One region of the Microbulbifer sp. ABE4_465 genome, then DNA from elsewhere that is predicted to be linked to it. Evidence: predicted binding sites of a transcription regulator. Region 1 holds the regulator's gene; each other region holds the start of a gene.
What was found. The regulator PhoB, encoded in region 1, activates phosphate uptake and scavenging genes when phosphate is short. The targets are predictions, from matches to a motif close to TGTCATAAANNTGTAACA.
Positions count from the first base shown of each region.

Region 1 (10,812 bases):
TCTGTTCCCGCACTTTATTCCCCAGCTGCAGCAACTGGCACCGCAGATGCCGCTGTATGTGGAGGAGGGCTACACCTCCACATTGCGCGGGCGCCTGCGCAAGGGCGAACTGGACGCGGTGATCATCGCACTGCCATTTACCGAACCGGACGTGGTGACCCAGCCCCTGTACGACGAGCCCTTCGTGGTACTGATGCCATCGGACCACCCGCTGGCAAAATTTGAAGCGCTGAAACCGGAACAGCTGTGCGAAGACAATGTGCTGCTGCTGGGTGAGGGCCACTGCTTCCGCGATCAGGTGCTGGAAGCCTGCCCGCAACTGCAGCAGTCCATCGAGAAAGAAGCGGGCAGTGGTCATATCCGCACCGCCGCCGACGGCAGCTCTCTGGAAACCCTGCGCCATATGGTGGCTTCGCGCCTCGGTATCACCGTACTGCCGCTGTCCGCCGCGGCCGCCTCCCAATACGCCACCGGCGTGCTGGTGACCCGTCCGTTTGTGGCGCCGGCACCGCAGCGCACCGTAGCTCTGGCCTGGCGTGCCAGCTTTCCCCGTCACCGCGCCATCGACATGCTGCGCGACGCGATCAATCAGTGCCAACTGAAGAGTCCGTGAGCCAGAAGCCAAGCAAACAAAAAAAACCGCCAGCGAAACCCTTAGCGGAAATACCGGTTACCGCCCTCAAAGGGGTTGGCGCCAAGCTGGCGGAAACCCTCGCCAAACTGCATATCAGTTCCCTGCAGGACCTGATGTTCCATCTGCCCGCCCGCTATCAGGACCGCACCCGCGTGGTGCCACTGGCGGGCCTGCGCCCGGGGATGGATGCGGTAGTTGAAGGCGAGGTGCGCGCCGCCGATGTGACCTTCGGCCGCCGCCGCAGCCTGGCGGTGCGCCTGCAGGACTCCACCGGCAGTATTACCCTGCGCTTTTTCCACTTCACTGCCGCGCAGAAAAATCGCCTGGCCCCCGGTACCCGGGTGCGCTGCTACGGCGAAGCCCGCCGCGGCAGCGCGGGTGTAGAGCTTTACCATCCGGAAACTGAGGTTCTCGGGGAAGATGTTTCGCCAACCGCACAAACCCTCACCCCCATTTACCCGCTCACTGAAGGCCTGGGCCAGGGGCGCCTGCGCGCGCTGATCGGCCAGGGACTGGACTGGCTCGCCGAGGGGAATGTCACCGAGCTGCTGCCCGCGGACCTGCTGCCGCGTTCACTGCAGATGCCGCTCGCCGGCGCGCTGATGTACCTGCACCAGCCGCCGGCAGATGCCGATCTGTCGCAGCTGGCCGAGGGTCAGCACCCGGCGCAACAGCGCCTCGCGCTGGAAGAGCTGTTGGCCCACCATCTGAGTCTGCTGGAATTGCGCCGCAGTGCCTCGAAGGTCAATGCGCCGGCGCTTTCCGCGAACGCGGCACTGGAGCGGGACTTTCTCGCGCGCCTACCGTTTACCCCCACCAAAGCCCAGCAGCGTGTGGGCCGGGAGATCGCCGAGGATCTCGCCGGCAGCGCGCCAATGATGCGCCTGTTGCAGGGCGATGTGGGCGCGGGCAAGACTCTGGTCGCGGCCCGCGCTGCACTGCAGGCGATCGGCGCCGGCTATCAATGCGCGGTGATGGCGCCCACGGAGATTCTGGCCGAGCAGCACCGGATCAATTTCAGTGGCTGGCTGGAGCCCCTGGGTATTACCGTGGCCTGGCTTACCGGCAGCATGAAAGTATCGGAAAGGCGCGCGCAACTGGCCGCGATCCACAGTGGCGATGCCCAGTTGATAGTGGGTACTCACGCACTGTTTCAGGAAGGCGTCGAGTTTCACCGCCTGGCCCTGGTGATCATCGATGAACAGCACCGCTTCGGCGTGGCCCAGCGGTTGCAGTTGCGCGAGAAAGGTTCGGTTGAAGGTGCTCCCGGTAAACAGCAGCGTACCCAACCCCACCAGCTGATCATGACCGCCACCCCGATTCCACGCACGCTGGCCATGTCCGCCTTCGCCGACCTGGACTGCTCGGTGATCGACGAATTGCCGCCCGGTCGCCAGCCCATCAACACCGTGGCCATCTCCAGCGAGCGCCGTTACGACGTGATGGCGCGGGTGCACAGTGCGGTGCAGGAAGGGCGCCAGGCCTACTGGGTATGCACCCTGATCGAGGAATCCGAAACCCTGCAGGCTCAGGCTGCGGAGTCCACCGCCGAGGAACTGGCAGATACCCTGAACGGGGTGCGCGTGGCACTGGTACACGGGCGCATGAAGCCGGACGCTAAAGATCTCGTGATGAAGGCCTTCAAGGCCGGCGAAGTGGATTTGCTGGTGGCAACCACCGTGATCGAAGTGGGCGTGGATGTGCCCAATGCCAGCCTGATGATTATCGAAAACCCGGAGCGTCTGGGACTCGCCCAGTTGCACCAGTTGAGAGGTCGGGTAGGGCGGGGAAGCATCGCCAGCCACTGCGTGCTGATGTACTCCACTCCGCTCTCGGCCAACGGCCGCGCGCGTCTGCAGGCCCTGCGCGACCATGCGGACGGCTTTGCCATCGCCGAGGAAGACCTGCGTCTGCGCGGACCCGGGGAGATTCTGGGCACGCGCCAGACCGGCGAAATCCAGCATCGCATCGCAGACCTGCAGCGGGATGCCCACCTGCTCCCCCAGGTACAGAAAATCGCCGCGGCAGCGCAACTGACAGCAGAGTCCCGCGCGGCCCTGGTGCGCCGCTGGCTGCACAACAAACCACGCTTTGCCGAAGCCTGAGGTTACGACTTCGCAAAACTTCTGCCGCTTTCAACTCACCCTGATCTCCGTCCCCATACCGCCCGATTGCCCGTTTTGAGAACCGGCGCACGCATTTTTAAACACCGGCTTATTGCCGAGACCACCAAGTCATAGTCGGTCACTAATATTTTTGCGCTCCCGCCGCAGCAGTGGCAGCCTGCCCAAAAGAGCTATGCAGCCAAATAACAGGGTGAATCAAACCACCTCCCGAAGTCCGGCAGGCGTATCGCCGGTCACACACCACAATCAATCGCGTTCATCCGCCCCGCGCCGGTGAACCAAGTGGCTGCAATCCAGTCAGCCTCAGCAATCAGGAAGCTTCCCGGTGATCTATCTGTTACACCCCGGCCAATTAATCCGCCACCTGCCGTCACTCGGCGTACTGTTGTGCGCCGCACTGTCGTACACCTGCGCAAATGCCCAGGGCCTGTTTGGCGGCAGCGACGAACCCATCCCCCATCTCACCCTCGCCCGAACAGAAGTGGCCGCAGAGGTACCCACCCCACTGGTGGGGAATGACTTTGAAAGCATGCTGGCGCAGGCAACGAACAACGGCACCCTCAGCGCCGCCAAAGAGACCGCAAACCAAGAATTTGCTAACTACCTGCGCACCCGTCTGGACGGCGCCCTGCGCGAACTCCTCGCCGATGAAAACATCCCGCTGTACACCGATAATAATTCGTTCATTCTTTACAACTTCTTTGATATTTCCGTAGTAAAGCGATTGAGCGGCCTCAAGAGCGGTGGCGACTACGAAATCGAGAGAGGCAGCCTGAGCGCCAGCGGCGACTACCACCTGCGTCTGCAGGCACCCGGGGAGCGGTTGCTGGTGGAGAGGCGTGTTGACATTGGCGATCTGCGACTGAAGGGTAAGTACCGGATCAAGACTTCCTTGCGCGGCGATGCGGGGGAGGACAACACCACCGAAGAGTTGCGCCAGATGGCGGACCAGCTGGTGAAGCGGGTCATCGATCGTATCGAAGACGATCTGGAAGCCGACGCCCTGCGCGAGCTGAGCAGTCGCGGCTGACAGCGGGCACAACTCCGCGCCACCATCCTGGTGGCGCCCACCCCCTAATTGATCCCCAAATCCTCCGCTGCGACCCACCTCACACAACTGACTACCACTGACGCACAAGTCACCGAAATTTTTTGCTCTCCGCATCGATAAGTGGCAGCCTGTGACGGACGTCTAAAAATTACAGAGCGAAACCATTCGCCGTGGCGCGCCCAATCAAACAGCGCCAAGAAAAATTATCCCGGTATAAAAATCAAAACAGGGAGCGATGCATGAGAACCCAAGGAATCCGTCGGCTACTCGCCGTCGGTGTGTGTAGCCTTGCGCTATCCACCAGTACCATTGCCCAGGACAGCTTCTGGGGGAACGACGACCACACCCCCAGTCTGGTCATTGCCCCGACTGAAATCGAGCTCGATGTACCCATGCCGGTTTCGAGCGGCAATATGCAGCTGATGCTGGCACTCGCCGGCAACGGTGGCGGTCTCGCCGATCTTAAGAAGGAAGCAATCCGCAATTACACCCAACACATTCACAGTGAACTGGCGCGGGTGCTGTTTGAGTACCTCGAGGATGAAGAAGTACCTCTGGTTGCGGAGAATGGCCTGCTGAACCTGCAGAACACGATCAACCTCAAAGTCATCAAGCACCTGAGCGCGATGAAACCCAAAAGCGACCACGACCTGGAACAGGGTAATGTGACCCTGAACGGCGAATTTCGCTACGTCCTGAGCAACCGCAGTGGCACCGCGCTGCGTGAACAACGCATCAGTATCGACAATCTGAAAATCAGTGAGAAATACCGGGTGCGCAGCTATCACGACAATCGCGCCGGCGAAGACACCACCGAAGCAGCCATCAAGGAAGCGCTTACGGAAATGGTTGAAGAACTGGTGGAGGCGATGGAGGACAACCTCGAAGCCGACGAATTGCGGGATATGGCCACGCTGTAATTGCGAAAAGTGCCAGAAATGAAAAAGGGCGAGCCGCGCAACGCGCTCGCCCTTCTTTAGCTGCAGGAAGGCGATCAGGCCGCGGAAGATTTTCCTTTGCCCTTGCCCTCACCCTCACTTACCACACTGTTGTAGTTGTCGTCATTGAAGGTATCCACGTTCAGCGCCCCCTCACTTTTCGCAACAATCGTGCTCACCACTGAATCCCCGGTAATGTTCACCGCCGTGCGCACCATGTCGAGCAAACGATCCACACCCATCACAATGGCAATGCCCTCAACCGGCAGGCCTACCTGGCCCAGCACCATCGCCAGCATAATCAGACCCACACCCGGCACACCAGCGGTGCCGATAGACGCGAGAGTCGCGGTCAGAATCACCGTCAGGTAACCCATCAGACCGATCTCGATCCCATACAACTGGGAGATAAACACCGTCGCCACCCCCTGCATGATCGCCGTACCATCCATATTGATGGTCGCACCCAGGGGAACAGTGAAAGAGGCAATCTTGTTATCCACACCCAGACGCTTCTCCACCGTCTGCAGCGTCACCGGAATCGTCGCCGCGGAAGACGCGGTACTGAAGGCAAACGCCATCGCCGGGCGCATTTTCTTGATCAGCTTCACCGGGTTCAGCCCCGACAGCAATTTCAGCAGCAGCGGATAGACACCGAAGGCGTGGATCATCAGCGCCAGCAGCACCACCCCGAAATACTTCGCCAGAGTCGGAATGGCATCCAGACCCAGCAGCGCAATCTTGTTCACCAACAGCGCAAACACCCCGTAAGGCGCAAACACCATCAGCACACCCACCATGCGCAGAATCACCTCGTTCAGATCATTAAAGAACGCCGCCACCCGCTGGCCCGGCTTGCCGCTGCGGGAAATCGCGTAACCCAGCAGCAGGGCAAACACGATGATCTGCAGCATGTTGCCTTCTGCCATCGCCATTACCGGATTGGTCGGAAAAATATTGACCAGTACATCGGACAGGGGAGGGGAATCTTTCGCTTCGAACTGCGCATCCCCCGCCAGGTACTCCATACCCACACCGGGCTGAATCACCAGCGCCAATAGCAGCGCTAGGGAAATGGCCACGGCCGTCGTGCACAGGTAAAGCAGCAGTGTCTTCCCTGCCAACACCCCAACCCGGCTGCCCTCGGACAGAGCACAGGCACCACATATCAGCGATACCAGCACCAGTGGCACCACCATCAGTTTCAGCGACGCAATGAAAATCCGTCCGATGATGTCGAACAGGCCATTGGTGAGGTAATTGTTGATAAATCCGGTAACCGTCGCACCCAACACCTGGCTGGAATTGAGTACATTGAACAACAGGCCAAGCAAGATCCCCGTGATCATGGCCAGTACGATTTTTTTGGTAAGCCCCATGGTCCGTCCTAGTTATGAACCTGATGGTCATCAGGTTCGATACTTATTTTGTCATTAAGAAATCTGCGGTCCGGGAGAAGGTGTTGATGTTGTGTGCAGCCTTGCGAGACCTTCCGCGAGAGGGACCTCGCGGAAGAGCCCCCATGGATGGGTTCACGGGGGGCCGCCTAGGTCGTGTCTCGCAAGGCTGCACACGGCAGCAACACCGCCACCGAACTGGTTTCTTCCCCGAATCCAGCGCCACTATATCGGCAGCGCTCCAGCCGAGCAAAAACCATAACCATTCACCAAAGCCAGCGGTCAGGTACAATGCGGTTAATTCAAACCAGCAAAACCCCGCGCGGAGTCTGCGTTGTACCACTCCCCCTTTGAGGCCATCGGCGACTGGCACCCACAACCCCTCGAAAGCTTGCACGGCCACACCCCGCCGGACCACCTCCTGCCCTGGCTGCAACACAAAGGGTCCCTCACCGCCGCCCTCAAACACCTGAGCCACGGCGAGTTTAGCGTACAAATACTCAACCAGGGCTGGCACACACCCAACCTCGAAGAGCGCCGCGCCCTCAACCTCAAAGAGCGCAACCGCGCCCTGATCCGCGAAGTCCTGCTCTACGGCAGCGACACCCAGCCCTGGGTTTACGCCCGCAGCGTCCTTCCCGAGCGCACCCTCGCCGGCAAATCCCGCTACCTGCGCAGCCTCGACAACCGCCCCCTCGGCGAACTCCTGTTCAGCCAGCCGGACATCCGCCGTGGCCCCATCGTCCTCAATCAGCTAAAGCGCAATTCCCAGTGCCAGCTGGCGGAACTGGACCAGAGCGAAACCCACGCCTGGGGCCGCCGCTCCACCTTCTGGCTGCACGACAAACCCCTGCTGGTTGCAGAGACCTTCCTCAGCGGGTTCAATCCCCACAAACCGCCAATGACCTAATGATCTGAAGAGACAGGAAAGAATACGGGAACTGCCATGCAAGCCATTCGCCAACAAGTCCAGCAGCGCTTCGCGCAGCACTGGCCCAGTATCCAGCCCTATTGGCAACTGGCCCGGCTGGACAGGCCCATCGGCTCGCTGCTGTTGCTCTGGCCCACCTGGGCCGCGCTGTGGATTGCCGCAAAGGGCTGGCCGGGGCTGCACCTGTTTGTAGTGTTTACCCTGGGTGTGATTCTCACCCGCGCCGCCGGCTGTGCCATCAACGACTTCGCCGACCGCAACATCGACGGCCACGTAAAGCGCACCAACCAGCGCCCCCTCGCCACCGGCGCCGCCACCCCGAAAGGCGCACTGATGCTGTTCGCCGGCCTGATGCTGCTGGCATTTCTACTGGTGCTCACCACCAACAAGCTGACCATTCTGCTGTCGCTGCCGGCGCTGGCGCTGGCCTTCTGTTATCCCTTTGCCAAACGCTACACCCATCTGCCCCAGGTGGTGCTGGGTGCGGCGTTCAGTATGGGAATCCCCATGGCATTTGCCGCGGTCACCGATGAGGTACCGGCGGTGGCCTGGGTGCTGTTTACCGCCAACCTGCTGTGGACCGTGGCCTACGATACCTTTTATGCCATGGTGGACCGGGACGACGACCTGAAGATCGGCGTGAAGTCCACTGCCATCCTGTTCGGCGACATGGACCGGGTGATGACCGGCTGCCTGCAGGGCATGGTGATCCTGGCTCTGTTGATGCTGGGAGGGCGCGCGGATATGGGCCCCCTGTATTACGGCGGTGTTGCGGTAGCTGCCGGGCTGTTTTGCTACCAGCAGTGGCTGATTCGCGCACGGCAACGAGAAGCCTGCTTCAGGGCATTCCTGAACAATAATTGGGTGGGTATGGCGCTGTTTGCAGGCATATTTTCCCACTACCTGTGGAATTAAGCGCAGACACCGACCCGCAAGCCGCGCTTCCCGTACGGCTGTCATATTTTTGTCACTAAAGTGACGTTAAATGGCCACTCTAGAATAGTCAGTTAAATGACAATCACTTCAGTTAGGGTATGGCAGGCAGATGCACAGCAAGACGATCCTCATAGTCGACGACGAAGCCCCGGTGCGGGATATGTTACGGGTAGCACTGGAGATGGCGGATTACCGTTGTCTTGAGGCGGAAAATGCCCAGGCGGCCCACGCGCTGGTCATTGATGAGAAACCGGATCTGATTCTGCTGGACTGGATGCTGCCGGATGTTTCCGGGGTTGAGTTGGCCCGTCGCCTGAAGCGGGATGAGCTGACTTCTTCTCTGCCGATCATCATGCTCACTGCCAAGGGTGAGGAAGATCACAAGATCAAGGGTCTGGAGACCGGTGCGGACGATTACATTACCAAGCCGTTTTCACCGCGCGAGCTGGTTGCACGCCTGAAGGCGGTGTTGCGCCGCGCGGGCCCGAGCACGCCGGAGGAGCCGCTGACGGCGGGTGGCCTGGTGCTGGATCCAATCAGCCACCGGGTGACGATCAATGGCAATCCGGTGGATATGGGTCCGACCGAGTTCCGCCTGCTGACGTTTTTCCTGAGCCATCAGGAGCGCGCTTATACCCGCACCCAGTTGCTGGACCATGTGTGGGGTGGCAACGTGTATGTGGAAGAGCGCACCGTGGATGTTCACATCCGTCGCCTGCGCAAGGCCCTGACGGTGGATGGCCACGAGCGCTACATCCAGACCGTGCGCGGCACCGGCTACCGCTTTTCTGTACAGACCGCGGAAAGGGTGTAACCTACACCCAAGAATTGTAGAGGGCTCCGTAGCGAGTCCTGTGGCGGCCGAGCACCAGGTAAAAGTTTTTGAAAAAATTGTCGGGAACAATTTTCAGCAGCTTTAGCTGCCCGTAGGGCTGAGCACACGGATGTGCTCAGCTAAACCGCTGTGAATACTTCCCTGTACGCTGCGTCGGCGACATCCCTGTCGCCGACGCTTTCAAAAACGCTTACCCGGCACTCGACCTTCGCTTAGAACCTCGGTAGTTTTTCCAATTACCGGGTTTACCTACCTGAAACAAGATGGCCAAACCATCATGCTCGATCGCAGTATTGGCGAGTTTTCCCGCTTTATCATTATCGCCCTCGGCACCACCATTCTCGGTTTTGCCAGCGGCCACTGGTGGCTGGCGCTGTGCGCTGGTCTTGCCGCCTATGTTTTCTGGTTGCTGTGGCAACAAAATCAATTTGACCGCTGGCTCGCCAACGGCCGCCGCGGCCCGGCGCCGACGAATTTTGGTGTGTGGGGGGATATCACCGACGATTTCTACCGCATGCAGCGCCGCCACCGCAAAGAGAAGCAGAAGCTCCACGCGATGCTGCGGCGGGTGCAGGACAGTACCAGTGCATTGCGCGAGGGTATTGTGGCGCTGGAGGACGATGGCAATCTGGCGTGGTGGAACCCTGCCGCCGGGCAAATGTTGCGTTTACAGCCGGACGATGCGGGCCAGCCGTTGGTCAACTTTGTGCGCGACCCGCGTTTTGTCGAGCATATGTACGAGCGAATGAGCGGCGGCAAGCGGGCGAATCAGCAGCCGATTACGCTGCCGGCGCCGGGGGATGATTCGCGGATTCTGCAGGTGGAAGTTACGCGCTTCGGTCAGGATGAAGCGCTGGTGATTGTGCGGGATATTACCCGGCTGCATAACCTGGAGCAGATGCGGCGGGATTTTGTGGCGAATGTTTCTCACGAGCTGCGCACACCGCTGACGGTGATCGCGGGTTACCTGGAGACGCTGCAGATGAGTGGCCAGGCGCCGCGCAATTGGGACAGGCCCCTGGGGCAGATGAGTGAGCAGACGGTGCGTATGACCGGTCTGGTAAACGATCTGCTGTTGCTGGCGCGGCTGGAGACATCCGAGCGCGACAGTGGGCGCGACCGGGTGTCGGTGCGCGAGCTGATGGAACGGGTGGCTGGCGAAGCCCGCTCGCTGAGCGGTGAGCGGCATGAGATTTCTGTGGCCTGCGATGAGGACTGCACGATTACCGGGGACGCCGGTGAGCTGCACAGCGCCTTTGCCAACCTGGCGTTTAATGCGGTGAAGTACAGCCCGGATGGCGGACCGATTGAACTGCGCTGGCGCATGGATGCCAGCGGTGGGCATTTTTCGGTGAAGGATTCCGGTATCGGTATCGACCCGGTGCATATTCCGCGTCTGACGGAGCGCTTTTACCGGGTGGACGCCGGTCGCTCCCGCGAGAGCGGCGGCACCGGTCTGGGTCTGGCGATCGTCAAGCATGTGCTGTTACGCCACAGCGCCAACATGAACGTAACCAGTGTACCCGGCCGCGGCAGTACCTTTACCCTGAATTTCCCCCTGCAGAAGCTCACCCAGGCCAGCACCGCCACTAGCTGACGGCTACAAAACTGACTGCTATAAAAAAAGCCCCGAGAGGGGCTTTTTCGTTTCCAGCATGGAAAGACTTCAACGATTACTCCAGCTCTTGCAGCTGCCGGGACTCTCCCGCGGCGGTGTACTGCACTGGAGCATCCGGGGATACCCCCTCCGATTTGCGCTTTTCCACGGTGATATGCACCAGCTTGCGCGCGCTGTCGCGGATCAGGATATGTTCGCGGCCCTCGTCATCCACCGGCAGATTGCGTTCGCCCAAAAGCCCGTCGCGCAGGGCACGCAGCTGGGGTACATCCCGGTAGCGGTCCAGGTCCTTGGACAGCTTGTGCTTCATGCGCTCGGATTCGTGCAATGCAGCAGCGTATTCGCG
Region 1 covers NZ_JBSWXV010000008.1:122,927-133,738, forward strand. Annotated here, with positions in the region: gene ACXAG1_RS13455 (LysR substrate-binding domain-containing protein) at 1-613, shown strand, start outside; gene recG (ATP-dependent DNA helicase RecG) at 610-2,739, shown strand; gene ACXAG1_RS13465 (hypothetical protein) at 3,086-3,790, shown strand; gene ACXAG1_RS13470 (hypothetical protein) at 4,051-4,731, shown strand; gene ACXAG1_RS13475 (dicarboxylate/amino acid:cation symporter) at 4,806-6,128, opposite strand; gene ACXAG1_RS13480 (chorismate--pyruvate lyase family protein) at 6,481-7,056, shown strand; gene ubiA (4-hydroxybenzoate octaprenyltransferase) at 7,093-7,992, shown strand; gene phoB (phosphate regulon transcriptional regulator PhoB) at 8,123-8,827, shown strand; gene phoR (phosphate regulon sensor histidine kinase PhoR) at 9,126-10,445, shown strand; gene ACXAG1_RS13500 (hypothetical protein) at 10,522-10,812, opposite strand, start outside.

Region 2 (10,812 bases), on a different contig from region 1:
GCCCCCGGTGCCCGTCCACCACACAGATTTCCATACTGCGCCACAGGCCATAGTGCTGCAGCCCATCGTCGGACAGGATGACATCACAGCCGTGCTGTTCGATCAGCGCTTCCGCCGCCTCAATGCGCTTTGGCGACACCATTACCGGCAGACCGGTCATCAGGTGCAGCATCAGTGGCTCGTCGCCGGATTCGAGGGGGTGGGACTGGGCGGTGACATCGTACGGATAGTGCTTGGCGCGACCGCCGTAACCGCGGCTAATAATGCCCGGCTTGCGACCGCGCTCCAGCAGCCAGCGGCCAAGCTCGGCCACCAGTGGCGTCTTACCGGCACCGCCCACGGTGATATTGCCAACCACGATCACCGGCACCGGCAGCGGAGCCGGCCTGTTGCGCTGTTTGCGCCAGCGGCTGCCGTGGCGAAACGCCAGCTCCAGCGGCGCCAGCAATGGCAACTGGGTACCGTTGTCATCGCCACCCTCGGTGGCCGGGTACCAGCGTTTGTTTAACCAGTCTTCAAGCGACATTGCGCTCTGCGCCCCCTATCCCTGATGCGGTGTGTTCAACAATTTTGCGGTGTTCAGCCCGCGCCCTGCATATTCTGCTGTTGCAGCAGGAGTGCGTAGCGCCCGCCCTGGGCGAGCAGCTCGCTGTGGCTGCCCTGCTCCACGATGCGCCCCTGGTCCATGACCAGAATGCAATCGGCGTTCTCAATAGTACTGAGGCGGTGGGCAATCACAAAGGTGGTCCGGTCTTTCATCACCTCGGCAAGCGCCGCCTGGATATGCCGCTCGGAGGTGTTGTCGAGGGCCGAGGTGGCCTCGTCCAGGATCAGCAGCGGCGAATCCTTCAGCAGCGCCCGCGCAATGGCCAGGCGCTGGCGCTGGCCACCGGACAGAATCTGAGCGTTGTCACCAAGCACCGTCTGCAGCCCTTGGGGCAACTCTTCGATAAAGCTGCGCGCGTGTGCCTGATCCACCGCACGCTGCACATCGGCATCCGGCTTCGATTCCAGCTCCCCGTACGCGATATTGCGGTACACGGTGTCATTGAACAGCACGATATTCTGGGAAACCAGGCTGACCTGCGCGCGCAGATCCGCCAGCGGCAAGCGGGTAATATCGACCCCGTCCAACAGTATTCGGCCGGAGGTGGGCTCGTAAAATCTCGACAACAGGCTCACCAGTGTGGTTTTGCCCGAACCGGAAGCCCCCACAAGGGCCACCGTCTGCCCCGCGCGCACGGTGAAATTGATACCCGAAAGCACTTCGGGGCCGTCGTCGTTGTAGCGGAAACCGAGATGCTCAAATGTCACCTCCCCGGTCACCTGTAGCGGCAGTGCCGCGTCGCCTTCGGCCGGCTCTTTGGGTGCGTCGAACACCTCGAAAATGCTTTCCGCGGCAGCGATCCCCTTCTGGATTTCCGCGTACACCTCGGACAGGTTGCGGATAGGCTTGGCCAGGGAAGCCGCCGCACCGATATAAGAGGCAAACACGCCCGCGGTCATGGATTCCACCATACCCGGTGCCAGCGCAAACCAGACCAGCACCGCTGTGGCGAGCCCTACAAGGATCTGAATCACCGAAACACTCGCGTTATCCGCCACCACCAGTTTCATAAACTGCTGGCGGTTGGCATTGCTCGCCGCCTGAAAACGCCCGTTTTCATATTCCTGGCCGCCGTACATGCGCACCACTTCGTAGCCGTTGATGGCTTCCTGGGTAACGTGGGTGACGTCCCCCATGGTGTTCTGAATGCGGTGACTGAGCTTGCGAAAACGCTTGCCCACAATGCCGACAATGGCTGCAATAATCGGTACAAACAGGAAAAAGGTGAGCGTGAGTTTCCAGTTCACCATCAGCAGATAGGTGAGTAATCCAATCGCGGTGAACGAGGAACGGAAAATCGTCTTGAGTGATTTGGTAATGGAGTTGGTGACCTGCTCCACGTTATACGCCACCTTGGAAATCAGGAAAGCGCCGGTGTACCGGTCGTAATAACTGCTAGGCAAGCGGCCGATGCTTTCGAACAGCTCGGAACGCAGCTGGTGAATCACCGCGCGCGCAACATACGCCAGACCATAACTGCCGACGAAATTGCCAACCGCGCGCAGTGCAATAATGAACAGCATCCCCGTCGGTACCAGCCAGCGGGCAGTCTCCTGTGGCATCTGGCCATTGGGGAAATAAGAGGCAACGTATTTGGACAGGAACCCACGCCCGGTATCGATACCAGCACCCACCGCATCCAGCAGCAATTCTGTCACCGCAATCAGGGCAACTTCCATGGTGGAAAACAGCAGAAAACCGAACACCGCCAACACAAACACCGCCCAATGTGGCGCGGCATACGAGAGCAGGCGACGGTAGGTCCTGGCTCCGTTCTTGGGTTTGCGAACCGGTTGCGGGGATTTATCCATAAACAATCAGGTCGTGTGTTAACCACCCCGTCAAACAACGCCGCCCGCAGGGTGCGGGCGGGTGGATGTGAAAGGGCTAAGGGGCCGGTGCTATCGCCGCCCGCATCAACACTTATAGATTACTGTTCGTCAGGCTGCCGCGTGGTGATGCTGAGGTGTACAAACCCCAACTGACCGGCGGCATCCATGGCGCGAACCACTGACTGGTGTTCGGCAGTGGCATCAGCGGTGATGATTAGCGGGCGATTGTACTCGCCAGCAGAAACTTCCGACAGTGCCGATTTGAGGGTAACAAGCTTCTTGTTGATCAGAGCCTGCCCATCCACAGAGTAGGAACCATCCGCATTGATCAGAATTTCAATGGTAGATGGCGGCGCCTCCGCCTGGGGCCCGGCGGCCTCGGGGAGGTTCAGTTTGAGGTGGCTTTCCTTGGTAAAGGTGGTAGACACCATAAAGAAAATCAGCAGCAGGAACACCACATCGATCAGTGGTGTGAGGTTGACCCCATCCTGCTCTTGGCTTTGGCGACGGAATTGCATCGAGCGCTCCTGAATCTCTGGCTACGGCTCAGGCGGCTTCGATACGGCGGTCGCTGTGCAGCGCATCCACCAGTTTGACGGCTTCCTGCTCCATGGTGACCACAATGCTATCCAGGCGGCGCTGGAAGTAGCGGTGCGCCATCAGCGCCGGAATTGCCACGCTCAGGCCAGCGGCCGTCGTGATCAATGCCTGGGAGATACCGCCGGCAAGGACACCCGCGTTACCGGTGCCTTCGAGCATGATGGCGGTAAACACCTGGATCATCCCCACCACGGTTCCGAGCAGGCCAATCAGGGGGGCAACCGCGGCAATGGTGCCCAGCACATTCAGGAACCGCTCCAGGTCGTGCACTACCTGACTGGCGGCTTCCTGAATACTGTCTTTCATGACATCCCGGCCGTGCTTGGAATTGGACAGCCCCGCAGCAAAGATACGCCCCAGCGGGCTGGAGTCGCGCAGTTCCTTGATCTTCTCGGTGGTCAGCTGGTTGTTACGCAGGCTCCCCCATACATCCCCCAGCAGGGTCCGCGGCGCAATTTTGCGCTCGTTGAGGGTCCACAGGCGCTCAATGAAAATAGCGATAACGGCAACGGAACAAAGCAGGATTGGCAGCATCAGCCAGCCGCCGGATTTGATGATTTCTAACACGATTGTGCCCCAGACTGCGTACGGGATTCTTATGGTTTATCGAGAGTTTTGCGGAGAGATCCCCTGCAAACTCCGGTGCCAGGCCGAGCCATTCGGTACTCATTCAGCACTACAGCGCCAAACTCTACCACAGCTATTGGCGGTGGCTAAGTATCTGATTGTTATCTTTTTTGTTGCTGTGATGCCGATACCAAAAGCGGCCACCGTCGCGCGCTCGCGCTATATCGAGCTCACCGACACCATTCCAGTGGAACTGAATGGCACCTTCTTGAGCGGTATTGAACAGCGCCGCACCGGCAGATCGATACCTGGCAGTCACATCTGCATGCGGGTGCCCGAACCGGTGCCTGTACCCCGCACTGAATACCACCCGTTCCGGCCGCGCCCATTCAATGAGTGCCGCCGAAGACGATGTGCGCGAGCCATGGTGTGGCGCCACCAGAACATCGACCGGGCCCATATCCGGATACAGGCCCTTCAACTGCGCCTCCACGCGGCTGGAGATATCCCCGGTCAGAAGAATGCGGACCTGCTTCCACTGCAGCAGTCCCACGCAACTATGGTCATTTTCCTCTCCATCCAACGCAGTCGCGCGCGGCCATAGCCAGCGGATCGAGAGATCTCCCAGTCGGGTGACCTGCCCGGCACGGCAAGGCTCGACATTCGTGCCCGCCGACAGCCGCACGCCGAGACTCCCGGGCGCGATCATGGTTGCCACATCCAGTTGCTCCAGTACGCCGGCGACACCGCCCGCGTGGTCGCGATCTCCGTGACTGACCACCAGTGCCTCCACCGCTTCCCGCCCCTGAGCCTGCAGGTAGGGCGCGACGATACTCGACCCGGCGCTCCAGCCCCCGCCGGTACTCGCGCCGGTATCAAAGATTGCCGTGGAATCACGCGAGACGGCGGTAACGGCGAGTCCCTGCCCCACATCCAATACAGTCAACGCAAAGGATTCCGGCAACGGCCGCTGCCAGCTGGTAGTACCTACGGCGAGCACCGGGATCAACAGCCACCCCAATCCGCGCCCGGGAATCCCCCTCGGCAATATCAGAAGTAGTCCCCCGAGCGCCGCCAAGACAAGCACCCAGGCATCCGGAGCCGGCAGAGAACGCCAGCCCGGTGCAAGTTGCTCGGCGAATTCCAGAAAGGCGATCAGCCAAACCAGTTGCACATCAGCCAGGGACCACAGCAGTACTGCGACCGGCTCAAACGGACACAAGGCGCCCAGCAGAATAAGCGGTAAAATCGTCAGGCCGACCCAGGGAATGGCAACCAGGTTGACCACCAGCCCGCTGAGGCTTACCCCGTGAAAGATCAGCACCGACGGTATCAGCAGGCCGATGACGATTGCCCACTGACTGCGCGCGCCATTCAAGATCCAGCCCCACAGTCTGGAGGGCCATGACTGCAGCCCCAGCGCCGTCTCAGTCAGCCCGTCCTCCACCCGCTCGCGCCCCTGAAATCGCAGCAGCAAGACTGCCACGGCAACGAAGGAAAGCCAGAACCCGGCGCTCAGAACGGCCAGCGGTTGCCAGATCAGAATCACGCACAGGGCCAGCGTCAGCCCCAGCTGGCCATTCAACCGCCGCCGCAGGACTATGGCCGACATCGCCACGACGACCATCACCAGCGCCCGCTGGGCAGACAACGGCGCACCACTGATCAGCGTATACCCGAGGGCTGCAAATACACCGGCCGCGCCAGCCAGATACAGAGGGTTACCACCCCACCGGATACCAGACACCCCGGCCACACGTCCCAGCACACCGCCCAATAGAAAGAAGCAAACCGCCACCATCCCCACATGCAGCCCAGAAATCGCCAATAAATGCGCGGTGCCGGTGTTTTGTAGAAGGTTTCTGGTCCGATCATTGATTCCCGTGCGATCCCCTAGCAACAGCGCGCGCAATAGTGACTCCTGCTGATATCGCTGCGTCCCGCTCACGTCCTGCGCGAGCTGACCACGGATCTCTTCCCGCATTCGATCAATCCCCGTCCCGCGGGCGAGAAACTGCGGCTGCAAGTCGCGATCGCGCACATAACCCGTCGCAAACACCCCCTGCTCCAGCAGCCAAGCCTCGTAGTCGAAGGTGTGCGGATTAACGCTGCCGCGGGGCTCCTTCACCCGCACGCGCATCTGCCAACTGCTTCCGGCCTCAAGGCGCGCGGCATCCGCGGGCGCCACCCGGTACCAGCCGAGCTGCAGCTTGCGGTCGAGAAAGCGGTGATCTTCTGCATCGACGACGCGTGCGCGAAAGCGGGCATCCAGGTAACCGCGAGTTGCGCTTGAAGGTGTGCCAAAAAAGGAAACCGCCGGTGCACTTTGCGGCAGGGAAACCACTTGTATCACCAGTGTATGGTCAGAGCCGTGCAGGTCTCCGGGCAGGCGCTGCTCCAGAGACTGGTGATTCGCCCAAAGCCCCCAACAGGTCCCAACCAGAAATGGCAGAAAGACTCTGGTTAACAGCGAAGCTGGCAGGCCCGAATCCCGACGCATAGCACCGCTAACTATCGCCACCACGCCCAATGCCAGAAGACCAAGCAAAATGGCACCGACCAATTCACGGGAACCCGGCAAAACGGGCCAGAACGCAACCTGGCCGATACCTGCCCCACAGGCCCCGAGACCCACGACGAGATTTGGTCGAACGTCCAATGTTATCTCTACCCTTTAAGGCCCGTCCTTATTGAGCCCGTCCCTATTAAGGCTTTCCCTGAGGAATTTCGCTACTTCAGGCCAACGTTAACTGACACACCTGTCAGACCGCACACGGATCCGTAACAATTTATTCATTTTATTTTCATCTTTCACATGTTTGTAACAATTCCGCAGCAAACTGCGCGCAACTCAAGAACACACAGCGTTCCTTCTTTTACAAACATTACGAGAGCCCCCCATGAAAAAGACCGCCATGTCGCTCGCGCTGGTTGCCGTACTTCCCTCTTTCGCCAACGCAGAAATTTTTGACTTCTACGGTAAGGCCAACGCCTCCTTCCAGTCCAACGACGAAGGTGACGGTGCAGCGACCGATGTGAAAAGTAATGCCTCCCGCCTGGGTGTAAAAGGCGAGCTGCCCCTTGATAGCGGAATCAAGGGCATCTACAAAATGGAATACCAGGTCAACATGGATGGCGAAGGTGACACCTTCACCCAGCGCAATATCTTTGCCGGCCTCGAAGGTGGCTTTGGCCAGGTAATCGGCGGCAAGTTCGATACTCCGCTCAAAATCGCACAAAAGAAAGTGGATCTGTTCAACGACCTTGAGGGTGACATCAAAAGCCTGATCACCAAAAGCGACAACCGCGAATCCAACAACCTGCAGTACACCACTCCGTCATTCGGTGGTTTCCATGTTGCCGCAGCTTACGTCAGCAATAAAGACGCAGAAATTCTCGATGACGACGGCGAACTGATCGACACGCGCGACAATGGTACTTCCGTTGCATTTGCTTACGACAACAACGGTGTTTACCTGGCCTACGCCTACGATATGGACGTAGAGGCCAACGACTGGAACGTGTCGCGTCTTGTCGCGCAATACAATTTCGGCAACCTGCAGGTTGGCGGACTGTACGAAGAACAGGAAAAAGCAGACAGCAGCAAACAGGACGGCTGGATGACTTCCGTAGCGTACAAGATCAACAACTGGACTGCGAAAGCGCAATACGGTCAGTCTGACATCGTAAAAACCGATGGAGAAACTTTCAGCCTAGGCCTGGACTACAAGCTGTCCAAAGCGGCCAAGGTGTTTACCTTCTACACCGATGAAACCGCTGCAGACAGTTACGCACGTAGCTACGTTGGCGTAGGTACTGAATTCAAGTTCTGAGGCAGAACGGTTTTCAGCACTCCGCGAGACCCCATATGGTCTCCATTCGAAAGGGGCGCCACCTACGGGTCGCGCCCCCTTCTCATTTACTGGCGCACGGAAAAAAGAAAACTGCGTCAGACGCGGCGCATCAGTGGCGCAAGCCATGTCGAGGCCCCGGCATAATCAGCCAGCTGTGCTAGGATCGGAGATTCTGAAAATAAAAAGGTCTCCTACCGTCATGCATCGCACAAAAATCGCACTGATTTTCGCATCCGCACTTCTGGTAGCCTGCAGCAAGGGCGCCGATCCTGAATCCCCACAGACATCCGCCACCAGCGAAGCGTCTCCGGAGGCTGCACAACAAGCCAGTTTACCCGCCGGCATTTCCCTGGTTGAGACCTTTGATGGCGAAGGTGCTGAGATCGCCATCCCCTACAGCAAATACAAACTCGACAACGGTCTCACCGTCGTCCTGCACGAAGACAACTCCGACCCGCTGGTGCACGTGGATGTGACCTACCACGTAGGCTCCAACCGAGAAGATCCGGGTCGATCCGGCTTTGCCCACTTCTTTGAACACATGATGTTCCAGGGCTCTGTCAATGTGGCGGACGAGGAACACTTCCGCATCATCACCGAAGCCGGTGGCAGCATGAACGGCACCACCAACACCGACCGCACCAACTACTACCAGACGGTACCGGCCAACCAGTTGGAAACCGTGCTGTGGCTGGAATCGGATCGTATGGGGGTGTTCCTTGATGCGGTCACTCAGGAAAAGTTTGAAGTGCAGCGCGCAACGGTCAAGAACGAACGAGGCCAGCGCGTCGATAACCGCCCCTACGGCCGCGCCCTGGAAACCATGTACGCCGCCACCTACCCGGATGGCCACCCCTATTCCTGGCCGGTAATCGGCTGGATGGAGGATCTCGACCGCGCCGACCTGAACGACCTGAAACGCTTCTTCCTGCGCTGGTACGGCCCAAACAACGCCGTGCTCACCATCGGTGGCGACGTCGACAAAGCCAAAACCCTGGAATGGGTGGCCAAATACTTCGGCCCGATCCCCGCGGGCCCCGAAGTCGAAAACCTGCCCAAGCAACCCGCCAAACTGGACGCGGACCGTTACGTTACCCTGGAAGACAATATCCACCTGCCGGCTCTGGCAATGATGGTGCCCACCGTCAGCTACAGCCACCCGGATGAACCCGCTCTGGATGCCGCCGCCGCGATTCTCGGCCAGGGACAGGATTCCATGCTGTACCAGCGCCTGGTGCAAACCGGCCGCGCCGTGTCGGCCAGCGTCAGCCACTCCTGTAAGGAGCTGGCCTGTGAAATGTGGTTTATCGTGATCCAGAACCCCGCCTCCGGTGAAACCCTGGCGGAAATGGAACAGGCGGTGCGCGATACCCTGACCGAATTCGCCAGCCGCGGTGTGACCGAAGATGACCTGGTGAAATTCAAAGCGGGTTACGAGTCCGGGCGCGTGTTCGGTCTGCAATCCGTTTCCGGCAAAGTATCTACTCTCGCCGCGTTTGAAACCTATACCGGCAGCCCCAAAGGTATCGACAAAGAGATCAATGCCTATCTGTCTGTCGCCACCGATGACGTCACCCGGGTATTCGACCAGTACATCGCCGAACAGCCCGCGGTGCTACTCAGCGTGGTGCCAAACGGCAAGCCGGAACTGGCCGCCGCCAAACAGAATTACGAGTGGAAGCGCACCATTCCGGAAAGCTACGCCGACGAGGAAGAAGCCCTCGCTCTGCGCCCGGTCAAAGACACTTTTGACCGCAGTGTCCAGCCAACACCCGGTGTGAACCCGCAGGTTGAACTGCCGGCGATTCAGGATGGAAAACTGGAGAATGGCGTTCGTCTGCTGGCGGTACAGAATGATGAAACCCCCACCGTCACCGTGCGCGCCGTCTTTGATTTCGGCCAACGGGATGAGCCACGTGGAAAAGCCGGTCTCACTTCGCTGATGACCTCCCTGATGAGCGAAGCGACCACCGAGCGCAGTGCCGCCGAGTTCACCGAAGCACTCAAGCGCCTGGGCGCCAGTGTCAGCGTCAGCAGCGGCCAGTATGAAACCACCGTCACGCTGAATGTGCTCGCCAAGCATCTGGATGCAGCGATCCCCCTCATGATGGAGCGCATGCTGAAACCGGCATTCACCGAGACAGATTTCAACCGCATCAAACAGCAGACCATTGAGGGCCTGCAACAGGCCCGCAAGACCCCGCAAGGTCTGGCGACCCGTGCGGTAGGCGCAGTGATGCGCGGCACCGAGCATCCGCTCAGCTATCCGGGCGACGGCCTGCCGGGTACCGTCGAGCAGATTTCCCTGCAAGACATCAAGCAGTATTACAACGCCCACTTCCCCGCCCACCTGAGCGGAGTGACCGTCAGTACCAGTGTGCCCCACGAGAAGATCATCAAATCTCTGGAAGGGCTGGCAAAGCTGAAGATCGCACAACCGGTGCGCCCCGCTATCGCACTGCAGAAGCCGGAAATCGACGGTCGCACCGTCTACCTGGTAAACAAGGAAGGCGCGGCACAGTCCAGTCTGCGCGTTGCCCAGCATGGCCTGCCCTACGATGCGCTGGGCGATTACTACCTGGCCTATCTCGGCAACTTCCCGCTGGGTGGCAACTTCAACAGCCGCATTAACCTCAACCTGCGCGAAGACAAAGGCTACACCTACGGCGCCCGCTCTTACCTGATCGGCGAGCCGCAGGAAGGCCAATACATGATGAGCTCAGAGGTGAAAAAGAACGCAACCGCAGACGCCCTGAATGAAGTACTCAAAGAGTTTGCCAAGTATGACAGCGAAGGCATGACCGAGAGCGAGTTCAATTATCTCCGTTCCGCCATCGGCCAACAGGAAGCGCGCAAGTACGAAACCCCGGGCGACAAGCTCAGCCTGCTGAACAACATCCTGCGCTACGACCTGCCACTGGACTACCGCTCACAGCAAGGCGCCATGCTTAAAGAGACCGACCGTAAAACCCTGAACAAGGTCATTACCGGCTTATTGAAACCGGAGAATATGGCGATTGTGGTGGTTGGCGACGCGGCCAATATTCGCGAAAGCATCGCGGAACTGGGCATGCCGATTGTTGAGCTGGATGAGGATGGATACGTGAAGAAAAATGATCAGGCAGAGCAATCGGAAGATTCGGCGAGCCTGAATTGATCGTATTGATTCACACCGCCTTTAACTAATACCTCCAAAATACCTGCCCCCCCGCCTTCGCGGGGGTAACGGGGGAGAGAAATAGCACTCCCGTCATTCCGGCGAAGGCCGGAATCCAGCCCCACCGGGCCTTAACCCGCCTACATACTCAGGCTTTAACGCTAGCCGCCCGAGCCGCATGCAGCTTTTTATAGC
Region 2 covers NZ_JBSWXV010000001.1:507,641-518,452, reverse strand. Annotated here, with positions in the region: gene lpxK (tetraacyldisaccharide 4'-kinase) at 1-526, opposite strand, end outside; gene msbA (lipid A export permease/ATP-binding protein MsbA) at 580-2,418, opposite strand; gene ACXAG1_RS02045 (ExbD/TolR family protein) at 2,538-2,957, opposite strand; gene ACXAG1_RS02040 (MotA/TolQ/ExbB proton channel family protein) at 2,986-3,606, opposite strand; gene ACXAG1_RS02035 (DNA internalization-related competence protein ComEC/Rec2) at 3,740-6,265, opposite strand; gene ACXAG1_RS02030 (porin) at 6,507-7,439, shown strand; gene ACXAG1_RS02025 (M16 family metallopeptidase) at 7,660-10,617, shown strand; gene ACXAG1_RS02020 (OsmC domain/YcaO domain-containing protein) at 10,766-10,812, opposite strand, start outside.
Region 2: the regulator PhoB is predicted to act here: its motif matches at 6,416-6,433, upstream of ACXAG1_RS02030 (porin).

Region 3 (10,812 bases), on a different contig from region 1:
GGCTGTCGGCAATATAGCCGGCCTTGCGCGCCACGGTGAACGCCTGCTGCAGGTGCAGGGTCTGGCGCGCGTCGACAACGTAAAGAATACGGTCCGCTTTCAGGGTATTGGCGCGGTAGCGGATGGCGGCCAGGTCGGTGGTGGCGTAGAGGTAGCCACCGCCTTTCTTCTGGATAATCACCACGCTGGGATTGCCTTCCTTGTCGGCCATTTCAGGCAGGAAGGCGACAATGGCCCCCTGGTCTTCCACCGCAATGCCGCGATCGATCAGGTCTTTCACCAGCACCGGCAGGTCGTCGTTGTACTGGCTTTCCGCATACACGTCTTTGCGCTGCAGGGTAACGCCCAGCTTTTCGTAGATCTCTTCGGCATGGCTGATGGAGATGTCGATAAAGCGCTGCCAGAGTTTCAGGCAGTCGGCGTCGCCACCCTGCAGTTTCACCACGTATTCGCGGGCGCGGTCGGCAAAGCCTTCTTCCTCATCAAAGCGGACCTTGGCCTCGCGGTAGAAGACTTCCAGATCTTTCAGTGCCACTTCGGCGTCCTGGTTTTCCATTTTGTCGGCCAGGTGCGCCAGCAGCATGCCGAATTGGGTGCCCCAGTCGCCCATATGGTTCTGGCGAATCACCGTGTGGCCCTGGAATTCCAACAGGCGGGCGAGGGCGTCACCGATGATGGTGGTACGCAGGTGGCCCACGTGCATTTCTTTCGCGAGGTTGGGGTGGGAGTAGTCCAGCACTGCGGTTTGTGGCTCATCGGCGCTGGCGATATTCAGACGCTCATCGGCGCGGGCCGCGGCGAGGGTACCGGCCAGCCAGGATTCGCTCAGGTGAATGTTGATAAAGCCGGGGCCGGCAACCTCGGTCTTCTCGATCATCGGCTGATCGCCCAGGTTCTCGATGATCTTCGCCGCCAGCTCGCGAGGGTTGCTGCCCACTTTTTTGGCCGCCGCCATGGCGCCATTGGCTTGGTAGTCACCAAAGCCCGCCTTTTTGGCGGGGGCCACCGCCGGGCTGCACTCGGCGGGAATCCCCGCGGCGGTCATGGCGGTCTGGAAAATATCGTTGAGCTGCTGGCGAATATTCATAAGGGGGGCGTTATCCCGTGGCGATTCTGGAAAATGGGAGTCTGGATAATATAGAAGAAGGCGGGATTTTAATGGCCGGGAAGGGGTTTGCAACCTGCGCGAGCCCGGTCGGCTGCGGTAACATGGCGCGCTATTGACGAAAGGTAACAGGAATAGGGGCGAGCACAATGTCCGGGACCACGCTTTACTGGCATGACTACGAAACCTGGGGCGTGGACCCGGGGGCGGACAAGCCTTCCCAGTTTGCCGGTATCCGCACCGATGAAGATCTGAATGTGGTCGGTGAACCGCTGATGATCTATTCGAAGCCGGCCAGTGACTGCCTGCCGCAGCCGATGGCGGCGCTGGTGACCGGGCTGGCACCGCAGAAGGCGTTTGCCGAAGGGCTGCCGGAAATCGAGTTTATCCAGCGGATCCTCAACGAGCTGGGTGCGCCCGGGACCTGTGGAGTGGGCTACAACAGCCTGCGCTTTGACGATGAAGTCACCCGCCATACCCTGTACCGCAACTTGCTAGACCCGTACGAACGGGAGTGGAAGTCTGGCAACAGCCGCTGGGACATTATCGATATGGTGCGGCTGACATATGCCCTGCGCCCGGAGGGCATTGAATGGCCCCGGCGGGAAGTGGCAGACGGCGTTTGGGTGCCTTCTTTCCGCCTGGAAGAGCTTACCGCGGCCAATGGCATCAGCCATGAGGGCGCTCACGATGCGCTGTCGGATGTGCGCGCCACCATCGATATGGCGCGGCTGATCCGCGACAAGCAGCCCAAGCTCTACGATTACGTGTACAAGCTGCGCCGCAAGCAGGAAGTGGCAAAGATACTCAACCCGCGGGATCGCAAACCGCTGCTGCATATCTCCGGCAAGGTCCCCGCGACCCACGGTCACCTGACCTATGTGCTTCCCCTGGCCATGCACCCGGTGAACCGCAATGCGGTGATCTGTGCCAACCTGGCCATGGACCCGCAGCCGATTCTCGACCTGGAGCCGGACGCCCTGCGCGAGCGCCTCTACACCGCCCGTGACAAGCTGGGCGAAGGCGAGCTGCCGGCCGGCCTGAAGCTGATTCATATGAACCGCTGCCCGGTGCTGGCGCCGGCGAATATGCTCTCCGGTCAGCGCGCGGCCGACCTGCAGATCGACAAAGAGGCCTGTGAGGCCAACTGGCAGAAGCTGCAGGGGCTGGATCTGACCGAGAAGTTACACCAGGTGTTTCTCGATGGAGAGTTCCCGGCCAAGGATGTGGAAGCGCGCCTCTACGACGGCTTTATGAACGATGCCGATCGCGACGCGTGCCGCCAGCTGCACAACGCCCTGATCAGCCGCGGCCCGGAAGCCCTGGCCGGGCAGCCCTCGTTTTCCGATTCGCGCCTGCCGGAGCTACTCTTTCGCCTGCGGGCGCGTAACTTCCCCGAGACGCTAAATGAGGAAGAGCAGGAGCGTTGGGAAGAGTGGCGCTACCAGCGGCTGACGGACCCCAAGTTCGGGGCGAGTATTACCATGGAAGCCTATTTCGAGGAGATTGCGCGCTTGCGGGAGGAGTTTCCCGAGCGCAGTGACCTGCTGGATCAACTGGAAACCTGGGGCGATGCACTGCTGGGTTGATCCGCCAATTGCGGCTGTTCCGCCCGCGATGGTGCGCGTAGAATACCGCCCGCCCAGCCGCCGGTGATCCCGGCGCAACCTTGAGTAAGTGGAGCAGCAATGGACTTTATCGGTGCCAATATCCTTTCCGTCAGCCAGTTTGAGCGGGACGACATCGACCGAATTTTTGCCGTGGCCGACACCATGGTTCCCTACGCCCGCCGGGAAAAAGTCACCCGTGTCCTCGAGGGCGCAATCCTCGGCAATATGTTTTTCGAGCCCAGCACCCGTACCCGGGTGAGCTTTGGCTGCGCGTTCAATCTGCTCGGTGGCACCGTGCGCGAGACGGTGGGGGTGTCAGCCAGCTCCCTGGCCAAAGGCGAGTCCCTGTACGACACCGCGCGGGTTCTTTCCGGCTACTCCGATGTAATCTGTATGCGCCACCCACAGGCGGGGTCTGTGGCGGAGTTCGCCGCGGCCAGCCGGGTGCCAATCGTGAATGGCGGTGATGGCGCCAACGAGCATCCGACCCAGGCACTGCTCGACCTGTACACCATTCGCAAGGAGCTGGAAGGCAAAGGCGGCTCCCTGGATAACTTCCGCATCGCCATGATTGGCGATCTCAAGCACGGGCGCACCGTGCACTCCCTGTGCAAACTGCTGTGCCTGTTCAAAAATGTTCAACTGGTGCTGGTCTCTCCGGGCGAGTTGGCGATGCCGGCAGTAGTGGTGGAGAAACTGCGCGAAGTGGGGCATCAGGTGACGGTAACCGATCAGCTGGAGCCGTCGATCAAGCATGTGGATATCGTCTATTCCACCCGCATCCAGGAAGAGCGTTTTGAATCCCAGGCCGACGCCGATCGCTACCGCGGCCGTTTCCGCCTGAACCGCGATATTTTTACCCGCCACGCGGAACCCAATACCGTGATCATGCACCCGCTGCCACGGGATTCCCGCGCGGAAGCCAATGAACTGGATTCGGATCTGAATGAACACCCGAGCCTGGCGATTTTCCGCCAGACGGACAACGGCCTGCTGGTGCGCATGGCATTATTTGCCATGTTGCTGGGGGTGGAAGACAAGGTGGAGCAGTACGCGCGGCCGATTACCTGGCAGACACGGCGCAATCAGATCTGATACTTGTGTAGAAATTCAGGCATCAAAAAACCGGCAAAATTGCCGGTTTTTTTATTTCTGATGCTGTGAAAAATCAGCCGGCCAGCGCGTTACGCACCGTCGCCAGTTTCACACACAACACAAACACCGACATGGCGGTATCCAGTTCTTCCAGCGGCGGGAAGCTGGGTGCAATACGGATGTTGGTGTTTTCCGGGTCTTTTCCGTAGGGGAAAGTCGCACCGGCGGGTGTCAGTTTTACGCCGGCTTCCGCAGACAGGCGAATCACGTCTGCCGCCACACCCGGGCGGGTGTTGAAGGAAACGAAGTAACCGCCTTCGGGTTTTTCCCACTCGCCCAGATCCGTATCGGCGAAGTTCTTTTCCAGATGTTCCAGTACACAGGCAAACTTGGGACGCAGGATTTCCGCGTGCTGTTGCATGTGCTCTTTCAGCTGGGTCAGTTCCGGGAACAGGCGCGCGTGGCGCAGCTGATTGATCTTGTCCGGGCCGATGGTCATGGCCGACATCTGCTGTTTCAGGGACGCCAGGTTGGCGGGACTGCCGCTCACAAAGGCCACACCGGCGCCGGCGTGGGTCACCTTGGAGGTAGAGGCAAATTGCAGTACGGAATCGGCGGTGTCATTGCCCAGCGCGGCTTCGCGGATGTTCGGCAGTTTTACCTGGTGGTCCAGGTCGTGAATGGCGTAGGCGTTGTCCCAGAAAATACGGAAGCCCGGGTTGGCGATCTTGGCCAGTTGCGCCAGACGGTCGACGGTGTCTGCGTCGTAGGTTACGCCGGTGGGGTTTGAGAATTTGGGTACGCACCACAGACCGATGATCTGGTCGTCTTCGCGGATCTTCTGTTCCAGTACATCCATGTCCGGGCCGGTGGCGGTCATCGGGACCGTGTCCATGGCGATCCCGAGCTGCTCGCAGATGGCGAAGTGGCGGTCGTAGCCGGGTACCGGGCACAGAAACTTGGGCGCACTCATTTCTTTCCACGGCTGGTTGCCGGCAAAGCCGAACAGGTAGCCGGTGAGAACCGCGTGGTACATCAGGGTCAGGGAGCTGTTGCCGCCGGCCAGTACCTCTTCAAACGGCACCTGCAGAATATCCGCACCCAGTTCGCGGGCGGCGGCAATACCTTCGAGGCCGCCGTAGTTGCGGGTGTCGGTGCCGTCGGGAGCGCGGTAGTCGCCATTCAGGATACCGTCCAGGCTGTCGGACAGAGAGAGTTGGTCCGCTGCCGGTTTGCCGCGGGTCAGGTCCAGGCTCAGGCTGTGCTGGCAAATACGCTGGTATTGCTGGTCCAGTTCTTTTTCCCACTGTTGCAGCTGTTCGCGTTGGGCGGTCTCGATACGCACGGAAAATCCTCTTCTCTTGATGGACAACTCTTGACAGGCAACTTCCGGAGGAAGTTACGGGGACGGGAGCTTATCAGCAGTGGGCGGATTGCGTCATGTTTTATGACACTTTTTTGCAGGAAAACCCGGTAAAAACAGCGCATTTCGGTAGATAAAGTGGCGGCGCAATTGTTGCAGTTGAAACGGACTGGATGATTGTGCCGGTAGTATCACACCGGCTGCGCTGTCGCGCGTCGCCGTCAGTGTTTTTGAACCGCCAGGTGGCGGAAATCACTGGCGTATTCGAGTAGCGTGCTTTTCAGGTGGGCGCGTTGCTCAGGGGTGGCACTTTGCAGAATTTCCGTGGCGAGGGACCGGGCCTGAAGACGCAACTGGTCCTGCATCTTGCGGTAGTCTTCCGGCCACAGGGTTTGGGGATCAATCAGCAGCGCGCGCAACCGGGCTTGATAGCCATCGGGCTTGCTGCGCAAGGTGTCCAGAAACGCATTCGCCCATATTTGCCGCTGCGCATCCCGGCGCTTCGGATCGAAAGTCGTGGTGGCCACCTGGCGATCAATCATGGATTCCTGAGCCTCCGTGAGATCCCCGAGCCAGCGCTCAGCCTGTTTGCGAAACTCTTTTTCCCGCTTGCGCTGCGCCTTGTCCCACTTTTTTAATGACTCTTCGCGCTCTTCCCGGATGTTCTCTGCGAGTTGGTCGATCTGCTTGTCGTCCAGCTGGGTAAGGATCGGCAGCATCAGGTCGCTCAGCATCGTCACCGAGGAGTGCCAGAAGGTATCCACCTGGGATTCGATGGCATCCAGCTGGGCCGGGTTGGTGTCGGCGTCGTCCACTTTGGCGGCCAGTTCTTCGAAATAGTCGGCGTAGCGGGGCAGCTGGGTCTGGCGGTGCCAGCGATGGAATTCGTCGACTCGCAATTGCAGCAGGTCTTTCTGAGCGCCATCCAGGTCGAGGTATTTATTGAAGGTGCGGTCCATCCACCAATCCAGGTGGCCATAGACGAGGCGGATGCTGGAGCAACCGCTGAATAACAGCAGTATTACCGCGGTTATCAGCAGGGCGGTGCGCGTGTTAACGCCTGTGGAGGTTGCGGTGCTCATGGCGATAAATATAGTTGCTCGCCGGTTACACCGCATTGATACCGGTGGATCAATTGATCCAGACTTCTACCCGACTGTTTTTCACCGGACCCTGCTCGCTGTCGCCAGTCAGTGGTGCGAAGGCGCCAACGGCCATGATCTGGCTGTCTCCCATCTGGTGATCCCGCAGCAGTGCGCCCTGTACCTTGAGTGCGCGGAAGCGGGAAATCAGGTCGGAGATGTTCTGATTGGATTTGCGATCTGAGAAGCCAACCAGGGTCAGCGATAATTCGCGGTTTTCATTTTCCGCCATAAAGTCCTGTAACCGGTGCAGGTCGCGCAGGGCGCGGTTGTCCAGCTCGGTACTGCCATCGGCGAATCGGAAGGAGATGCTGAGACGCGACCCGTTCTCCATCAATTTGCGGTAGCTCTCTGGCGCGTTAGCGTATGGCGCCATCTGCAGGGACACGGGGGTCAGGTTGATAAAGCCGATCTGCTCGACGATTTGCTGCCCGGCGTGGGACTCCGCAAAGTGCAGAAAGGCATCTACCTGTGGGTTGTAGCGCCCGGGATTGCGGTAGAGGTACAGGCGACGGGTGAGGGGGAAGTCTTCCGTGGCAATAATGCCTCTGTCTGGAACCACCGCGGCCAGTTCCCCCGATTTGATCGCGACCTTGTGCATGCCTTCAGAGTCGGCAAACGGGAGATAGCCGATTGCCGCGCGATCCCGCTGTACCAGTGCGCGGGTTTCGTGGTTGCCGGAAACCTCGTATACAAATCCTTTGGCCGGGCGGCTGCCGCCAAAGACTTCCCCGTCAAAGGTAGCCCGGGTGCCAGACTCGATATCCCGGTGCAGCGGGCGTATCGGAAGGTCCGGTCCCCCCAGTTGTTGCCAGTTGCGGATCTCTCCGCTGTAAATCTGCGCCAGCTGCGCCAGGCTCAAGCGGTTAATGGGGTTGTCTTTGTGGACGGTAATCACCAGGGCGTCGAGGCCGATCACATGCTCCGCCTGTGGACCTGTGAAGTCGCCGAAACGCGCCAGCATATCTACCTCTTTGGGTTTGATGCGGCGAGATGCCATGCCGATATCGGCGGTGTCGCCGTTCAAAGCCTTGAAGCCGGTGCTGGAGCCCAGGGCGATGATGGGCACAACTACAGGCTCACCCTGCAGGCGTGCGTGAATCCAGTGTTTCTCGCCTTCCGAGCGTTGACTGACCTCACTGGCGCCCCGGGATTCCAGATATCGCTTTACCAGTGCGGGCGCCAGATCTGCGCCTACGGTGTTGGAGCCAGTCAGGCGGAACAGCACGCGATCACGGTCTGCGCCAGCGGCCTGGCCACTAGCGATGAGGCCTGCAGCCAGAGTCAGTTGCAGCAATAGCGCCACAACCCATCTTGCGCCGATTATTCCTGAATTCGATCCCCTGCCCGCGTTTACGCGTTTCATCCTGCCCCCTATCACTTCTGAATACTGTTCCGAGTGCCCGTCCGGTTGCTGTTTGTTGATCGTTGTATTGCATCCAGTCCGTCGCGGGCGCGCGCTTTATCGCAGAAAAGTGTGACGGGTTTATTGCAATTGGGTTGAACTGGTCGGCGAGTGGCGAGGAGGTTGCCCGGGGTGGACTGCCGGTACTGCGAAAAAATGGCTGGGTGATTTTTGAGCTCGAGCGTCCGGGAGGGCTGGCTCTGAGGGGCTTTGCCGGCGTTTTTTTCACCAAACGGCACGTAAAATCAGCATATAATGGGAGAAATCTTCAGTTTTTTTTTGAAAAAAGGCATGACAACGCTGTCATTTGTCTTGTAGTATTTCTCACATATTGGCAGAGGCGTCAGCGACGCCCAGCCGGATTTCTCTGGGGCGCAGCGAATGCGGTGGGGAATTCGGCAAGGACACATAACAATAGAAAATCTTAGGGGCCGGTTAGATGGTTGCTTTGAGAGACAGCAGGGACATTCTTTTCATTGGCGTCGATGGCGGTGGCAGTAAATGCCGCGCCTCTATATTCGACACCAGCAATCGCCTGTTGGGTACCGGTGTCTCCGGGCCCGCGAACCCCCTTCACGGTTATGCACAAACCATTGATTCCATCGTGCGCTCTGCCGCACTGGCGGTGGCGGACGCTGGTCTGCCCGCGGAAACTCTGGGTGAGCTGGTGGCTGGTGTGGGGCTGGCCGGGGTCAATATGCCCCGTCTCTATAACGAGATGAATGCCTGGGCGCACCCGTTCAAACAGATGTTCCTCACCACCGATCAGCACTCCGCCTGTCTGGGTGCGCACCGCGGTGGTGACGGCGCGGTGATCATTGCCGGCACCGGATCCGTGGGTTACTCCTGGGTCAATGGCCGCAGCGAGATTGTCGGCGGCCACGGTTTCCCCCACGGCGACAAAGGCAGTGGTGCCTGGCTGGGTATGGAAGCGGTGAAATATCTGTTAATGGCGATGGAAGGTCTGGCGGAGGATTCAGCGCTGAAAGGCGAGCTGCAATCTGCGCTGGGGACCGACGATCCCTACGATGTTATTGAAATGATGGCGGGCAAGCCCTCCAGTCAGTACGCCAAGCTGGCGGTGCCTGTGGTGGAGTGCGCCGAGGCGAACTGTCCTATTGCTGCGTCGATCATGCGCGATGGTGCTGCTTATATCAGTGATCTCGCAGACAAGTTGATGGAAGGCAAGCCGCCGCGCCTGGCCATGATTGGCGGCCTGGCGCCGCGCCTCAAGCCCTGGCTCAAGCCCCATGTGGCGGAGCGGGTTTCCGACCCGCTGGATCCGCCAGAGCTGGGTTGCGCCTACTTCGCCCAGCACTCCCTTGCGGCACTGGGTGACAGTGAGTCCAAAGCGCGGGAAGAGGCGGATGCCAAGGCGCTGTTTGGATAAGTTCTTTGGATAAGAGCGTCGAATCGTTAGAACACACAGGTTGTCGGAAGACGACGATAGAAAAAGTTACGGATAGATTTTATGAGCGCAGTGACCTCAGGTGAGGCCAATAAGGTGGATGCATCTATGGCGATGACAGTAATGGAAACCGAGGCCCGTGAAGCCCCGAGCCGAGTTGCCGAACAATTGCAGAACAACGCGCCGATCATGGAGGCGCTGGGCGAGCGCCTGCGCAGCAAGCCGCCGCGCTTTGTAATGATCGTTGGTCGCGGATCTTCCGACCACGCTGGCGTATTTGCCAAATACCTGATTGAAATTGAAACCGGCACTCCGACCTTTGCCGCAGCGCCGTCCGTCTCCAGCGTCTATGGCAAAAAACTGAAGCTCGAAGACGCGCTGGTCATCGTGATTTCCCAATCCGGCCGCAGCCCGGACATCCTCGCCCAGGCACAAATGGCGAAAGACGCCGGTGCCTACACCGTGGCGCTGGTGAACGATGAAACCGCACCGATCAAAGATATTGTCGATCAGGTTGTGCCGCTGAAAGCCGGCCCTGAACTGGCTGTTGCTGCGACCAAGAGCTACCTGTGCACCCTGTCTGCGGTGCTGCAACTGGTGGCTTACTGGACCCAGGATGAAGAGCTGAAAGCCGGCGTTGAAATGCTGCCGCAAACCCTGACCGACGCCATTGAATCCGATGTGCAGCTGCGCCCGGAAGACCTGGCCGCGGTAAAAAACCTGGTGGTTCTCGGCCGCGGCCCCGGCTACGGCATTACCCGCGAGCTGGCACTGAAGCTGAAAGAAGTGTGCAGCGTGCACGCGGAATCTTTCTCCAGTGCGGAATTCCTGCACGGCCCGGTCACTCTGGTAGAGCAGAAGCTCACCGTGGTGAACGTGCCCATCGAAGATGAATCCTACCAGGCCCACAGCGAGCAGATCGCAGACATCATCCGTCGCGGCGGCACCCTGATCAATCTGCATGTGCCGAGCAAGGGCGTACACCCGCGTGTTGCACCGCTGCCCCTGCTGCAGCGCTTCTACATCGACGTTGCCCATGTAGCGGTAAGCCGGGGTATCAACCCGGACGAGCCGGCAGGTCTGAAGAAAGTGACCCAGACCGTTTGATCGCGGATAAGGATTTTGGACGTGGTACAGGCATTTATCGCACAACAGTTATTCGACGGTGAGCAGCTACACAAGGATGTAGCGCTGACCGTTGACGGCGGCAAGGTGGTTTCCCTCGGCGGAACCCCTGCGGCGGACGCTGTGCGATTGCAGGGATTGCTGGCGCCGGGCCTGATCGATGTGCAGGTCAATGGTGGCGGTGGTGCGCTGTTCAATAACGACACCAGCGTCAACGCCCTTGGAAAAATGTCTGCGGCTCACGCCCAGTTCGGCACCACCGGCTTTATGCCCACCCTGATTACCGATCAGGTGGACGTAATGCAAAAAGCCGCGGACGCGGTCAGTGCCGCCCTGAAAGAAGGCGTGCCCGGTGTCCTCGGCGTGCACTTTGAAGGCCCGCACCTGAGTGCGCCGAAAAAAGGCACCCACGAAGAATGTTTTATTCGCCCGCTCAGCGATGAAGAGCTGGCGATTTATGCCCGGGACGATCTCGGCCTGAAGATGGTCACCCTGGCGCCGGAAAATGTTTCTCCGGAAGATATCGCCAAGCTGGTGTCGCTCGGGGTGAAAGTCTGCC
Region 3 covers NZ_JBSWXV010000006.1:16,470-27,281, forward strand. Annotated here, with positions in the region: gene argS (arginine--tRNA ligase) at 1-1,087, opposite strand, end outside; gene sbcB (exodeoxyribonuclease I) at 1,255-2,694, shown strand; gene ACXAG1_RS11290 (aspartate carbamoyltransferase) at 2,794-3,810, shown strand; gene ACXAG1_RS11295 (aspartate aminotransferase type Ic) at 3,884-5,155, opposite strand; gene ACXAG1_RS11300 (DUF6279 family lipoprotein) at 5,395-6,255, opposite strand; gene ACXAG1_RS11305 (substrate-binding domain-containing protein) at 6,305-7,621, opposite strand; gene nagK (N-acetylglucosamine kinase) at 8,160-9,110, shown strand; gene nagB-II (glucosamine-6-phosphate deaminase NagB-II) at 9,192-10,235, shown strand; gene nagA (N-acetylglucosamine-6-phosphate deacetylase) at 10,257-10,812, shown strand, end outside.
Region 3: the regulator PhoB is predicted to act here: its motif matches at 7,792-7,809, upstream of ACXAG1_RS11305 (substrate-binding domain-containing protein).